2 linked regions of the Bryobacter aggregatus MPL3 genome follow. Each later gene encodes a partner of the first gene's protein in a complex. Links are inferred from orthologs where the notes say so. Each region holds a gene or a part of one and is shown in the gene's direction. Other genes may lie near its edges. The genes, in order: M017_RS0104995 and M017_RS0114125.

Evidence for each region.
Region 2: the proteins of M017_RS0104995 (region 1) and M017_RS0114125 are in contact, whole or in part, in a solved structure (PDB 1A0O), measured with the Escherichia coli proteins. The link is inferred for Bryobacter aggregatus MPL3 from one-to-one orthologs.

The regions. Positions count from the first base shown.
Region 1 is NZ_JNIF01000003.1:1,002,293-1,009,214, reverse strand. What follows is about bases 2,318-5,195. They hold M017_RS0104995 (chemotaxis protein CheA), read left to right. Parts: upstream 2,318-2,767; coding sequence 2,768-4,624; downstream 4,625-5,195. Other genes in these bases: M017_RS0104990 (CheR family methyltransferase), read left to right, coding at 4,618-5,195; M017_RS0105000 (chemotaxis protein CheW), read left to right, coding at 2,318-2,758. In the rest of the region: M017_RS27410 (hypothetical protein), read right to left, coding at 1-598; M017_RS26310 (DUF6152 family protein), read left to right, coding at 753-1,127; M017_RS0105010 (DUF6644 family protein), read left to right, coding at 1,134-1,622; M017_RS27405 (hypothetical protein), read left to right, coding at 1,637-2,083; more of M017_RS0105000, read left to right, coding at 2,249-2,317; more of M017_RS0104990, read left to right, coding at 5,196-5,475; M017_RS0104985 (chemotaxis protein CheD), read left to right, coding at 5,482-6,006; M017_RS0104980 (response regulator), read left to right, coding at 6,035-6,448; M017_RS0104975 (chemotaxis protein CheX), read left to right, coding at 6,432-6,899; M017_RS0104970 (protein-glutamate methylesterase/protein-glutamine glutaminase), read left to right, coding at 6,900-6,922. UniProt on the Escherichia coli protein: Involved in the transmission of sensory signals from the chemoreceptors to the flagellar motors. CheA is autophosphorylated; it can transfer its phosphate group to either CheB or CheY.
Region 2 is NZ_JNIF01000003.1:3,012,651-3,019,595, forward strand. What follows is about bases 2,138-5,038. They hold M017_RS0114125 (response regulator), read left to right. Parts: upstream 2,138-3,352; coding sequence 3,353-3,724; downstream 3,725-5,038. Other genes in these bases: M017_RS0114115 (SDR family NAD(P)-dependent oxidoreductase), read right to left, coding at 2,138-2,159; M017_RS0114120 (tartrate dehydrogenase), read left to right, coding at 2,224-3,288; M017_RS26660 (chemotaxis protein CheX), read left to right, coding at 3,762-4,298; M017_RS0114135 (SDR family oxidoreductase), read right to left, coding at 4,317-5,036. Also shown: M017_RS0114105 (c-type cytochrome), read left to right, coding at 1-516; M017_RS0114110 (heavy metal-binding domain-containing protein), read right to left, coding at 503-1,375; more of M017_RS0114115, read right to left, coding at 1,377-2,137; M017_RS0114145 (hypothetical protein), read right to left, coding at 5,335-6,315; tRNA dihydrouridine synthase DusB, read left to right, coding at 6,389-6,945. UniProt on the Escherichia coli protein: Involved in the transmission of sensory signals from the chemoreceptors to the flagellar motors.

The DNA.
Region 1 (6,922 bases):
GGTGGTCGTAGTCGGGCCGGGTCCAGCGCTCGATGACGTGCAGATCGTCGCTATGCGGATTGGCGTTCTCATCTGCCCACACTTGAGTGCCCTTGAAGGAGACCGAGTCGATCACGTAAGTGTCTCCCTCCCATTTGCCGACCGCATCGCCAAAGTAGCTGGGATCGGGGTCCTCCGGATGACTGCCGCCGGTCCGGATCAGGCGGTAGTAGGTGTAGAAGTAGAGAAAAGCCGTTGTCTGTTTCGTTTGCAGCACCATGAAGGGCAGGGCACTCGCGTTGTGGCGCGGGATGCCGCCCAGATTACACAGACTTTCCGGATCAACCGTCTTGGTCAGGTTGTACTGCAAGGCCGCCCGGCCCGCCTCGGTGAAGGGCAGCTCGAAATTGGGCAGATCCTTGCCCAAATTCCCTCCCGGTTTCGTTGCCCGGGAGCCTTTCCAGTAGCCAGTGAAATCCGGTTTGCCGTCCGCGGTTCGCGGAGTGAGCTTCGGCGGCCCCTGGGGCTCATCGGCCGATAAGCCTTGGCCAGGTAACAAGGCGGCGCAACCGAGCAGGGCGGTGGCAAAAAGCGAAAGACGGGAAAGTGTGTTGTTCATGGTCGGAGAGTGCTCATTTTTATTAGTTGACTATGTCATTCAACTATAAGATGATTGAGTTTCGGCCGGCAACCGAAATTTGAACTGAGCGGCGAATCAGGCTCGCGAGAGGATGGTTGGTATGTCATGGAAGCAAGTAAAAATAGGAATTGGGATGATGCTTGCGCTCGCTGGAGTGGTGCAAGCCCATCATTCCTTTGCGGCGATGTATGACGGGACGAAGGTGGTGCGTCTCAAGGGAGAATTAACAAAAGTTGAGTGGACCAATCCGCATTCCTACTTCTATCTGAACGTGAAGGGCGCCGACGGGAAGGTAGTGAACTGGGGGGCGGAAGGCGCCAATCCGTCGGCGCTCTCCCGCCGTGGGTTCAAGAAGGGCGATATCAAGATTGGCGACCTGATCATCATCGACGGCTATGTGGCGAAGGATGGTTCGAAGTTCATCGACGCCCGGCGCATCACGCTGCCAGGGGGCCGCGTGATCTTTGGCGGCTCGCAGGGCGACGGCGGACCGGGCGGCGCACAGTAGCCGCGCATGGGGTTGGAGCAGTTCTGTCACTGGCTCGGGAACACGGCGACGGGCACGGCGCTGCGGGAGTCGCTGTGGGTGTTTCCGATTCTTGAAACCATTCATGTGCTGGCGATCGCCCTGTTGTGCGGGACGGCGGCGATCTTTGATCTGCGCCTGCTCGGGCTTCTGCTGCAGGGGGAGTCTGTACGCTCCGTACAGAGGCGTGTGATGCCGCTGGCTTGGGCGGGCGCGGTGGTTCTTCTGGGGAGCGGTGCGCTCCTGTTCTGGGCCGGGGCGGAAAAGCTCTATGCGAACCCGGCCTTCCGGGTGAAGCTGCTGCTTCTGGTGATTGCTGGAGTGAACCCGTTGCTCTTCCACTTTGGTGTCTATCGCCGCATTGCCGATTGGGATCTCGATGCAATTGCCCCACCGGCGGCACGCCGCGCCGCCTGGACTTCGCTGGCTGTCTGGAGCGGGGTTATCATCGCTGGCCGCGCGATTGCGTATCTATAGAAAGGAGCAGGGACGTGGATCTGCTCTGGGTTTTCAAAAGTCTGGACGCTACGGCCTGGAGCCAGGCGCTGCAATCCTCACAATGGGCTTTTGCGCTGATTGAGATGGGGCATCTGATCAGCCTTGCCTTCCTTGGCGGGGTCTTGCTGCTCAACAATGGCAACGCCTTGTGGCCGTCACTGGGCAGCGGCGAGCGCCTGGTGGCACCTTACCGGATCGGGGTCGGGGCGACTCTTGCGACGGGCTTTCTATTGCTGCTGGCCGAGCCGATGAAGTGCTATGAGCACCCTGCGTTTCGCTGGAAAATGGTGCTGCTCGGGATCGGGTTGCTGGTCCAACCCTGGCTTGGCCGGCTGGTGCAGCAGGGGTCGGGGTCGGCGTGCGCCCGCTGGGGCGCGGTGGCTTCGCTCGTGCTTTGGACCGGGATTGGATTTGCCGGCCGGGTGATCGGCTTCTATTAACGCCAGGCTTCCGCTTTGATTTTTTCTTCCTCTGTTCTTCCTCTCTGCTTCCCTCCAATTCCCCACTCGCACCGCCTAAGACTTTTCTGAAAAGCCACGATAAGCGTTAGGAACGCAGAACTCTCCTGTGTTCCTCATTCTGCCGGACTTGAAGAAAGAACCCACTTGCCTCCAGCCACGCTCACTGCCCCCATTGCTTCCAAAGAAGAACGCGCGGGGAAATATCTTGCTTTCCACCTGGGAGCCGAGGAATTCGGCATTCCCGTTTTGAAGGTACGCGAAATCATGGGCATCCAGGAAATTACGGCGGTGCCGCACACTCCGATCTATACCAAAGGCGTCATCAACCTGCGCGGGAAGGTGATTCCCGTGCTGGACCTCCGGCTGCGATTCAATATGCCGGAGGCGGCGTATACCCAGCGCACCTGCATCATCGTCACCGAGGTGGCCGGGGAGTGCGGGAATGTGCTCATTGGCGCGATCGTCGACGGCGTCAGCGAGGTGTTGAACCTGAGTGCGGCGGAGATTGAAGACACGCCGGATTTTGGGGGCGAGGTGGGGACCAACGGATTGCTGGGGATGGCAAAGGTGAAAGGAAAAGTGAAGATCCTGCTGAATATCGAGTGCATCCTGTCCCAGGAAGATCTGAACGAACTTGGGAAGTTTCTGAAGTAGAGAACGGGGATGGAGAAAGAGAGTCACACGATGAACTGTGGTGGAGAAGAGGTTGTCCTGGACCAGGTCCCTCCGCTCGCTTCGGGGGGGCAGGATCTGGACCGGCTGGGGCAGGTTCTGGCGGAGGCGTTGGCCGCACCCCCTGCTTCGTCCAGTGCCTTGAATCAGGACCCGGAACTAGTGGGCGACTTCATCAACGAGTCGCGGGAGCATTTGCAAACGGTGGAGAAGGGCTTGCTGGTTCTGGAGAAGGAGCCCTCTAATCCCGAGACGCTCAACGCCGTGTTCCGGAGCTTCCATACGATCAAGGGGCTGGCCGGCTTTCTCGAGTTTGGCGCGATCCAGGAGATCGCGCATGAAGTGGAAACCATCCTCGACCAGGCGCGTACCGGGCTGATTCTGATGTCGCCGAGTCTGATCGATCTGACTCTGGAGAGTGCGGACTTTGTCGGAACAGAGATCCAGCGGATCGAGGTGCAGCTGCAAGGGAACGAGCCCGGCCCGCCGCTGGACGCTTCTGCTTTGCTGCAGCGGGTGCGCACGGCCATTGCGGGAGGAAGCACTCCGGCGCCCGCAGCCGTTGTGGTGGCAAAAGATCCGCACGCGTTGCCGAGCGAGCCGGAAGTGCAGGAGGCCAAGGCCAAGCAACGGGCTCCGGCGCAGGACGCGCACTCGATCCGGGTGGAGACGGCCAAGCTGGATTCTCTTCTCGATATGGTTGGGGAGATGGTGATTGCAGAGGCGATGGTGCGGCTGGATCCGGAGCTGGCTGCGATCAAGAATCCGAAGCTGCAACGGAACCTGAACCAATTGCGGCGGGTGACCGAAGAGGTGCAGAAGATTGCGATGGCCACTCGCCTGGTGCCCGTGGGCACTTTGTTCCAGCGGGTGAACCGTCTGGTACGCGACACCTCCCGCAAAGCGGGGAAGATGGCGGAGGTCGAACTCTTTGGCGAGGACACGCAACTCGACAAAACGATTGTGGAAGAGTTGACTGATCCGATCATGCACATGGTGCGCAACTCGATCGATCATGGGCTGGAGGCTCCGGCAGACCGCCGTGCGGCGGACAAGCCCGAGACGGGACGCATCCAATTGCGCGCCTATCGCCAGGCCGATCACATCCAGATTGAGATTGCCGACGACGGCCGGGGCCTGAACCGGGATAAGATTCTGGCCAAGGCGCAGGAGCGCGGGCTCCTGGTCGCCGGCACCCCACTGAGCGACCCGGAGATCTTCCAGTTGATCTTCGAGCCAGGCTTCTCGACGGCAGACCAGGTGACGGATATCTCCGGCCGCGGCGTGGGCATGGATGTTGTCAAAAAGCAGATCCAAAAGCTGCGGGGAAAGATCGAGATCCAATCGACAGCTGGTGCGGGGACGACCTTCTATTTGAAGCTTCCTCTGACGCTGGCCATCGTCGATGGGCTGGTGGTGGGGGTGGGGCGGGAGCGCTTGATTCTGCCGATCTTTTCGGTCCAGGAAATGTTCCGGCCGGCTGCGGACCAGGTTTTCACCGTGCAAGGGCGCGACGAGATGGTGATGGTGCGCAACCATCTGCTGCCGCTGATTCGTCTGGACCGTTCGCTGGGTGTCAAGGCGCGGCAACAGGAGCCGGGCGAGAGTCTGCTGATCGTGGCTGAGACCGAAGGCCGGGGATTCGTACTGATGGTGGATGAATTCCTGGGTAAACAGGAGGTTGTCATCAAGAGCCTGGGCGAGAGTCTGAGGAACACGCCTGGGATCGCGGGTGGCGCCATTCTGGGGGACGGCCGGGTGGGTCTGATTCTCGATCTGGAGGCGATCTACAACAGGCGGCAACAGCGGGCCCAGACCCTGCGGGAAAGCGTGCTGTTGGCATGTTGAAACATGCGCCGGAACCCGCTTCGGCTGCGACGCGTCTGCGTCCCAGTCTCTTTGCGGCGGTGCGCAATTTTGCCTATCGGGCTGCAGGAATCGACTTGCAGGAAGGCAAGCAGCTGATGGTGGCCGCGCGCCTTTGGAAGCGGGCCAGGGCACATGGCTTCCCCACGGCGGACGATTACTTTGCGGCCGTGCAGCGGGATCCAGGGGGGGCACTTGAAATCGACCTGATCGATGCCCTGACCACAAACTTTACGAGCTTCTTCCGGGAACCCGCCCACTTTGAGTTCCTGCGGGCGAGGATTCTGCCGCAGCTCCGGTTGCGGTCTTCGTTTCCGATCTGGACCGCCGCCAGTTCGACAGGAGAAGAGCCGTATTCGATTGCGGTCACTTTGCTGGAGGAACTGGGGGCGGATGCAGGGCGCCGGGCCAGAGTCCTGGCGAGCGATATCTCGACCAAGGTGCTGGACCGGGCGTCTGCGGGCATCTATCCGGAGGAGCGCTTCCGGTCCCTGCCGCCGGACTGGCGGCGGCGCTATCTGTTGCGAGGGACGGGAGAGCAGGCGGGGAACTACCGCTTTCGCCCGGAAGTCCGGAATCTGATCCAGTTCCAGCGCATCAACCTGATGGAAAGCCTCCCGCTCGAGGACCGCTTTCCCCTGATCTTTCTGCGCAACATCATGATCTACTTTGACCGGCCGACGCAGGCGCGTGTGATTGCGGCGCTGACGGAGAAACTGGAGCCCGGGGGCTATTTGTTTCTGGGGCATTCGGAGAGTTTGAATGGCATCTCCCACCAGTTGGATCATATTCAGGTTGCCATCTATCGCAAGCCGGGCGAGTGGGGAGCGTAAAATCTCATGTCCGATGGGCTGAAGCATGGAGGCGCGATGTTGGCCGTGGGGGTGGGAGACCTGAAGCTGTCGGGGGAGCCCGGGGCAACGCTGGTGACCTATGGGCTCGGCTCGTGCATTGGTGTGGCGATCTGGGACCCGGTTTCCCGGGTGGCCGGGATGCTGCATTATATGTTGCCCGAGTCGCAACGGGATCCGGCCAAGGCCCAGCAGAATCCTGCCTTGTATGCCGACACCGGGATTCCGTTGCTGTTCCGGCGGGCCTACGAACTGGGGGCGGAGAAGAAGCGGTTGGTGGTGCGGGTGGCGGGGGGCGCGCAGGTGCTCGAGGGGGACAGTCTGTTCAACATTGGAAAGCGGAATTATCTGGCGTTGAAGAAAATCTTCTGGAAGGCCGGGGTGATGATCCATGCCGAGGAAGTGGGGGGATCGGTTTCCCGGACGCTCCGTTTGGAAGTCGGCAGCGGCAAGTTGCTGTTGCAGGAGGCGGGCCAGGAACTGCGGGAACTGGGTTTGCGAGGTGGCCTGTGAGGGGATGTTCTCGGAGAGGAGGCAGGGAATGCTTTTCAATGTGATGGTGGTGGACGATTCTCCGGCGATGCGGCGTTTCATCCGCCGGGTGATTGCGATCTCCGGTTTTCCTGTGGACCGCTTCTTGGAGGCGAGCCACGGCGTGCACGCGCTGGCCGAGTTGGCGCGTTATCCAGTCGATGTGGTGCTGACCGATATCAATATGCCCGAGATGGATGGTGAGGCCCTGGTGGGCGAAATGCGGCGGCACCACGAGTGGCAAAGCTTGCCTGTGATCGTGGTTTCTACGGATGCCACCGATGCGCGCATCGAGCGGTTGATGGAGTTGGGCGCCCAGGGTTATGTGACAAAGCCTTTTGCCCCGGAGCGCTTGCGGGGAGAACTGGAGCGGGTGCTGGGCGTGTTTGCTGGATCTGGGGGGAGTGATGATCTTGGTTTTTGAAAAAGAGCAGGTGGAGCGCGCCTTGAGCGCGGCGGCAACCGAGGTGCTCGAGACGATGTTCTTTGCTTCAGTGGACGAGGCAGACGGCACGGCCGCCCGCGGCGTAGGAGACGAACGCATCGGGGTGCAGATCGCCTTTCAAGGGGCTTGCTGTGGTTGCTTATCGCTCTCACTCGAAGCGCAAGCGGTGCAGAGCCTGGCTGCGGGCTTCTTGGGGGAAGAGCAGGAGCCGCAGCAGGAGGAGTCTGGCGCGGTGATGGCAGAGCTGGCCAATATGGTGTGTGGTGCGCTGCTGAGCCGCCTCGCAAGGAAGGCCATCTTTCGCCTGGATCGCCCGGTCCTGCTGGCCTCGCCAGCCGTGGGGCGCGGGTGGATCGAGAAAGAACTGCTTTTGGACGAAGGCTTGCTTCGTCTTGCCTTCTCGTTTGACCACACGGCGGTTTCGGGATAAATGGGGTCCCATGCGGAGGCGCC
Region 2 (6,945 bases), 2.0 Mb from region 1 along the record:
GCCTTCTCACTGGTGCAATATGAGGAAGCGCGTCCGTGGGCCAAGGCGATTCAAGAGACGGTGCTCCGCAGGCAAATGCCCCCCTGGAACGCGGTGAAAGGCTTTGGCGACTTCCGGAACGACGCCGGGCTCAGCCAGGAGGAAATTCATACGATCGCCGATTGGGTGGAGGGGGGCTCCCCCGAAGGCGATCCCGCTCTACTTCCCCCGCTGCTACGCGCCCCGAAGCCCTCGCCGCTCCCCAAAGGTCCCCGCATCACGCTGCGCGGCAGCCTCCGCATCCGCGTGCCACTCCGTCTGGCCGCCATTGAAATTGGCCAGGTTGCTGAAGGAACCAGCTTCAAATTTGTCGCCGAAACCCCGGCCGGCGAACGGATTCCGCTCCTCTGGATCGATTCCTTCTCCGCCAAGGCTCCTCGCGACTATGTGCTGCGCACACCGTTGCCACTCCCGGCAGGAACTCGCCTGATCGCTTACCCCGCTGCGGGCGTTACACTTTCCCTCATAGGCTCTTAACCGCAACATTAAACGGAATCGTGTTCACCACACCGGCCCGCTGGAATTGGGCCCAGACCCGGTATGCACCCGGTCTCGGAAAAATCACATTGAACTGGATCAGCTTCGCATCGGCGGGCGGATTCGCCAATCCTCCATCGACCAGAAACGGATGGGTGTGGATCAGATCGATCAGGTCGGCGCTCGCCACCAACATATGTCCCATCGCTCCAAGAAAGGCTTCGAAGTTTTCGCGTGGAGTGACGCGGTAATAAAGCAGCGTCTTCTCGCCTGCCATTGGCTGCGCGGGGCCCAGCCGCAGGCTTGCTTCCAGATTTTCGCCCTGCTTCGGGACCGTCACATCGGAGTGGAGCGTGGGAGCGGCCAGCGTTCCCCCAGGAAGCAGAATGGTCTTCGAGATCAACTGCGGCGTGCCGTGTGTCGGGAAGAAATCGAGCAGCAACCGCCACATGCCACCGCTCGCAAACACCCACTCAAACTCGAAGCTGCCTGGTCCTGCCGGGCGCGGGTGTTCATGCGCAAAGTGTGACAGGTCTTCTGAGATCAGAAACAGATGCAAGATCTGTTCATGAATCAATTCGAGTTCTGGTACGGGCTGGCCGGTCTTCGGGTCGCGAATCGTAAAGCGCAGCAGCACTCGTTCGCCCACCTGCGGCCGTTTGGGGGTGCATTGGAGTTCTACCGGATACTCGATCGGCTCGGGCAACCCGGCCACCAGCTTCATGCCGCAACGCGGGCAACGTCCCGGACCCTTCTGCCGGATGTCGGCATCCATCGGGCAGAGAAACTCCACCGGCTGGTCTTGTGCGAACAGCGACAAGCCCAGGGCTCCTGCACAGAATGCTCGTCTTCCGGTCATCTTAATTCGGTGGCTCGAAGGGCCAGACTTTGGTATTGTTCGATCCTCCATCGACGGCAATCACCTGTCCGGTGATATAGGCTGCCCCTGGAGCGGCAAGAAAGGTGGCCAGCGGCGCGATGTCCTCAGGAATGCCGGTTCGCGGAATGCTCTGCGTATGGTTCAGCCAATGCTTCATTGTCTCGGCCTCCCACATCTGGCGGTTCAAGTCGGTGATGATGAAGCCTGGTGCGATGCAGTTCACTGTAATGTTGTGACGTCCCCACTCGGCGGCAAGACTACGAGTCAATCCAGCCAGGGCGCTTTTTGTCATTGAGTAGATCGTGATGTAAGGCAGGCCGCTCGTGCTTGTCAGGCTGCCGATATGGATGATCCGGCCGCCTTGGCCGCGCTCGACCATGCGCGCTCCTACTTTCTGGGTGAGCCGCACCAGCCCATGCAGATTGGTCTGGAAGATCTTCTCGTATTCCTCTGGCGAATAGGTCTCGAAGCGCTTGCGGATATTTGTCCCACTTACGTTGACGAGGATGTCAAAATCGCCCCTGGCGGCGGCTGCATCGATCGAGTCATCCTTCTCCATGTCGAGAAATTGTGTGGAAGCCAGAAACCCTTGTGCGCGCAGGGCGGCCGCTTCCGTCTCGAGCGCCTCGGTCGAGCGTGCGGCCAACACCGTATCCGCTCCATTAGCGGCAAAACTCTTCGCAATCGCAAGGCCAATGCCCCGGCTGGCGCCGGCAATCAAGGCACGCTTGCCGCTCAGAGAGAAGGCTGCTGCCGAAGTCATGATTTTCGGATCTGGGAACACACTTCAAGTTTATGCCGAGCCTTGCGGCATACGATGGTTGGACATGCGTAACTACAAAATTGCCTCCATCGCGGGGGACGGAATTGGCCTAGAGGTGATGCCCGCGGCTCGCCGCATTCTCGACGCCGTTGCTCGGAAGCACGGCTTTGTGCTCACTTATACAGACCTTCCCTGGTCGAGTCAGTATTACTTTGACCACGGCCGCATGATGCCTGCCGGTGCGATCGATACGCTGCGTGGCTTTGATGCCATCTTCCTCGGGGCCGTGGGGCACCCGGACCTGCCCGATCACATCACCTTGAACGGCTTGTTGCTGCCCATTCGCCGCGCCTTTGACCAGTATGCGAACATCCGCCCTGCGGTTCTTTTTGAAGGGGTCGACTCGCCGCTGAAGGGCAAAGCTCCCGGCTCCATCGACATGATGGTGGTTCGTGAAAACACCGAAGGGGAGTATGCGCAGGTGGGTGGATTTGTCCACCACGCGCATCCAGGCGAAGTCGCCATCCAGACTTCGGTCTTCACTCGCATGGGCTGCGAGCGGATCATTCGCTTTGCCTTCGAACTGGCGCGCAAGCGCAATGGACGCCGCCTGGTGACATCCATCACAAAATCGAATGCGCAGGGCTTCTCGATGGTGCTTTGGGATCGATGCTTTGCGACGGTGCGGGAGCAGTATCCGGAGATCGAAACCGAAAGTCTCCTGGTTGATGCCGCGGCCATGAACTTCGTGCGCCGCCCGGAGAGTTTCGACGTCGTGGTGGCCTCCAATCTCTTTGGCGATATTCTGAGCGACATCTCGGCGATCGTCTCCGGTTCGATTGGCTTGGCTGCGAGCGCCAATCTCGATCCCGAGCGCCGCTATCCCTCCATGTTTGAACCCGTCCACGGTTCGGCTCCCGACATCGCCGGGAGAGGAATCGCCAATCCGCTGGCGATGATCCTGTCTGGGGCGATGATGCTCGATCATCTGGGCGAGGCCGCGGCTGGGGCGGCTGTCACCCATGCTGTGCGTCAGGTCCTGTCTGCAGGGCAGTTTCTCCCGGGCGACTTAGGCGGGCGGGCTGGAACCGCTGAGATCGCAGAAGCAGTTGCTTCTTTTCTCTCCTAGCGATTTCTTCTCAATTCCAAGCTTCATTCGCCGAAGAGCCTTCTAGAAGAGGTGATCACTAGCGATGGCAATGGATGTGTTGATCGTGGATGATTCTGCAGCGATCCGCAAAATTTTGCAGAGAGTGCTGCGGCAGACGGAGATGCCGATCGGCAATATCATCGAGGCGGGCGATGGCTTGGAGGCCCTCGCCATGCTGGAGAAGCAATCTGTGGGCTTGATTCTTTCTGACATCAATATGCCCAACATGGATGGGCTGGAGATGCTCGGCAAGATCAAGGCAAACGACAGCTACAAGATGGTCCCGGTCATTATGATCACAACGGAGGGCAACCAGAACAAAGTGATGGAAGCTGTGAATCTGGGGGCTGCCGGCTATGTGCGCAAGCCTTTTACCACCGAACAGATTAAAGAGAAATTGACGGGCCTCGTCTAGCTGCTCGTTGCCTGAGGAAAATCAAATGACACCAAGCATGACTAGTGCTACGCCGACACGGGAGGAGATTGTCTCCTGGGTTCATCAGGCCACCAGCGACGTGTTCCAAATGATGTTGGGCATGGAGGCTTCGGCCGCAGAACACTTCATTGAGGAACCTGGCAAAGGTCTCACGATGGGCGTCATCGGGATCATCGGCCTGGTTGGGGAATGGACTGGCACGGCGGTGGTCAGTTGCAGTTCGCCGCTGGCCTGTAAGATTGCCAACACGCTCTTTATGCAGGAGTATTCCAGCGTGACCGATGAAGTGCTCGACGCGGTTGCAGAGATGACCAACATGATCATTGGCAATCTTAAAAACAGCCTGGAAGAGCGTTTTGGACAGATGGGACTTTCGATTCCGGCAGTGGTCTTTGGCCGCAACTTTGCGACGCGCCGCAGTGGCAAAGAGAGCTGGTACGTGATCAAGTTTCAAGTGGACGGCGAACGTTTCGACGTCCAGCTCTGCCTGACTCCGACGCAGACGGGTGCTGCGGCCAATACCGGGATCCCGAGAATTATGACGCTCTCCTAGCAAGAGCCACGGAGCCGCTTACCACGCTAAGGTTTCTTCCAGATGGAAGAAGGCGCCGGTTGGTCCGTCGCTGCCAATTGTGGCGAGGCGGACCGATGTCTTCGCTCCTTCTCCCACTTCGAGCGGTGCTTCTGCGCCCCCAAGGTCCGTCTTCACCCAACCGGGGTGCACGGAGTTCACCTTGATCGGCGTATCGCGGAGCTCATAGGCCAAGGTCGCAGTCAGCATATTTAAGGCGGCCTTGGACCCGTTGTAGCTAAAGCTGCGCCAATTCCCGAGCGGTGCATCGAAGTTCGCATTCAAGGTGAGACTGCCAAGAATGCTCGAAACATTGACGATTCGTCCCTGCTCACTTTTGCGAAGCAGCGGTAACAGGGCCTGTGTCAGTTCGAGCAGGGCAAACACATTCACGTCAAAAACGTGGCGCACGGTGGCCAAGGCCTCATGGCTTGGCGGTACACCCAGGTTCCCGGCAATCCCGGCATTGTTTACCAGCACGTCGAGTTTGCCGAATTTTTCTTCGATCCACTTGGCCGCAGCCGCGAAGGTGGCGGGTTGATCCATATCGATATGCAGATACTGTGCTCCATGACCCACTTCTGCCGCCGCTGCCTTGCCTTCCGCTTCTTTTCGCGCGCCCACAATGACGGTATAGCCCAGCGCCGCCAATTGTTTCGCTGTTTCAAGACCAATGCCTTTGTTCGCGCCCGTGATCAGGGCAAGCTTCTGTGTGCTCATGGATTGTCGGATGCAGAACAAAGCGAATGCGATTCGCGAATTCAAGTGTGGCTCGTCTCTGTCCAACACGGATCAGAGGAGCTCAAAATTCCCGCTGGGCGCTCCTGGGAATGGAGCATCGGAGGCGCACATCGCCGTCCGGAGATGATAAAATAAAAGAACGCCAGCGTAGCTCAGTTGGTAGAGCGGCAGTTTTGTAAACTGCGGGTCGCAGGTTCGACTCCTGTCGCTGGCTCCAGAAATAATAAAGCACCGATTTTCATCGGTGCTTTATCGTTTTGAATCTGAATGCGCTGCGCTAGCGAATCCTCTCCGTCACTGTTACCGCATTCGACAGCCGAAATGGAATTTTGGTCTCGACATCGATCTGCGCAGCTTTTCCGCGAGTCGCCAGCACCACACCTGTGCCCGCGCCCGCGCCGCTGGCGCCGCCAATCGCTGCACCCTTGCCGCCGCCGGCAATCGCGCCAATCGCCGCGCCGATTCCCGTCATGACGCCCACCTTCACCGCATCGCTCTTCTTGCTGCTCTCCGCCATGCGTTCCCAAGGATCGGTCCGCAACTCGATCTTTTGGCCATCACTTAATTGAATTCTGGTCAGTGCAATCGTCATGCGGGCGACACCCTTCACCCGGCCGCTGCGATCCAGCTCGACGATCTTTCCATCCACCTTCGCCCCACGTTCGGCCAACACCAGATCATTCACCACCAGCGGGGTGTCCAACACAGCGGTAAACGTATCGCCCGCAACATTCTTCTCGCTGTTCAACGTCGAATTGATCCGCACGCCAATACTCGTCCCTACCGGAATCGTCACGGTTTCGGGAACCCGGGCCGCTTTTGTCGCCATCGGATCTGGCCGTAGTATTTCCGGCGGGTGATTCTCATTGCGAACCCCCTCGCTCGGGGTATTGGGCTGCGGATTGGAATTCGAGAACGGCGGCAGCATCACACCCGGATTGCTCGTGTCGTTTTGTGCGGTCTTGACCGGTTCGGCCACTTTACCAGGGCGCACCTCAACCGGAGCCGGTTTGGGCAAGGTCACGCTCCGGCGTGCTGCTTCTACGGGCCGTGGTTTCACCGGTTCCATGGTGGCGGCAATGTCAGCGGCATTGCCACTTGAACCCGCGACATCGCGCTCGACGATCTTTGCTTGCGTCGACGCCTGGGTCTCGGGGGACACTGGTACTTTGGTCTCTCCACGCCCAGTTAAGAAGACCGCAAGGACCCCCGCCAGAGCGGCGCCGCCAACAAAAGCCAACAAGATCTTCGGGTTCATAAGTCTCCTGACGTAATTTTGATCGATGGCGTTTCTCGCTGCCACGTTAACAAACCCCGCATAATAGAGAAAGATGCGCTCCTTCCCGCCCAATTTCGCAATTGGGAATACCCTCATCAGTCCCGCTACCGTACTGGCACCCATGGTGGGCGTCACCGACACGGTGTTCCGCCGCTTGATCCGCTCGCAGGGAGGCTGCGGACTCATCATGACAGAATTTACATCAAGTCACGGTGTTGTCAAAAGTTTTCGGAGAGGAAAACCCTCCAAGACCGAAAAACGGTATCTCTGTTTTGAACCAGAAGAACATCCGATTTCCTCGCAACTGTTCGGGTCCGATCCGGCGATCATGGCCGATGCGGCGCGCCATTGCGAAGATCTGGGCTTTAACTTTGTCGACATCAACTTTGGCTGCCCGGTCAAGAAGGTGGTCCGTTGCAATGGTGGGTCGGGCTGTCTGCGGGATCTGCCTCTGGTCGCAAACATCCTCAAGACCGTCAAGGCCGCTATTAACATTCCTCTCACCATGAAGTACCGCGCAGGTTGGAATGACCATGAACTCGTTCATGTCGAGATTGCAAAGATGGCTGAGGATCTTGGTGTCGCTGCGATTGCTCTCCATCCCCGTAC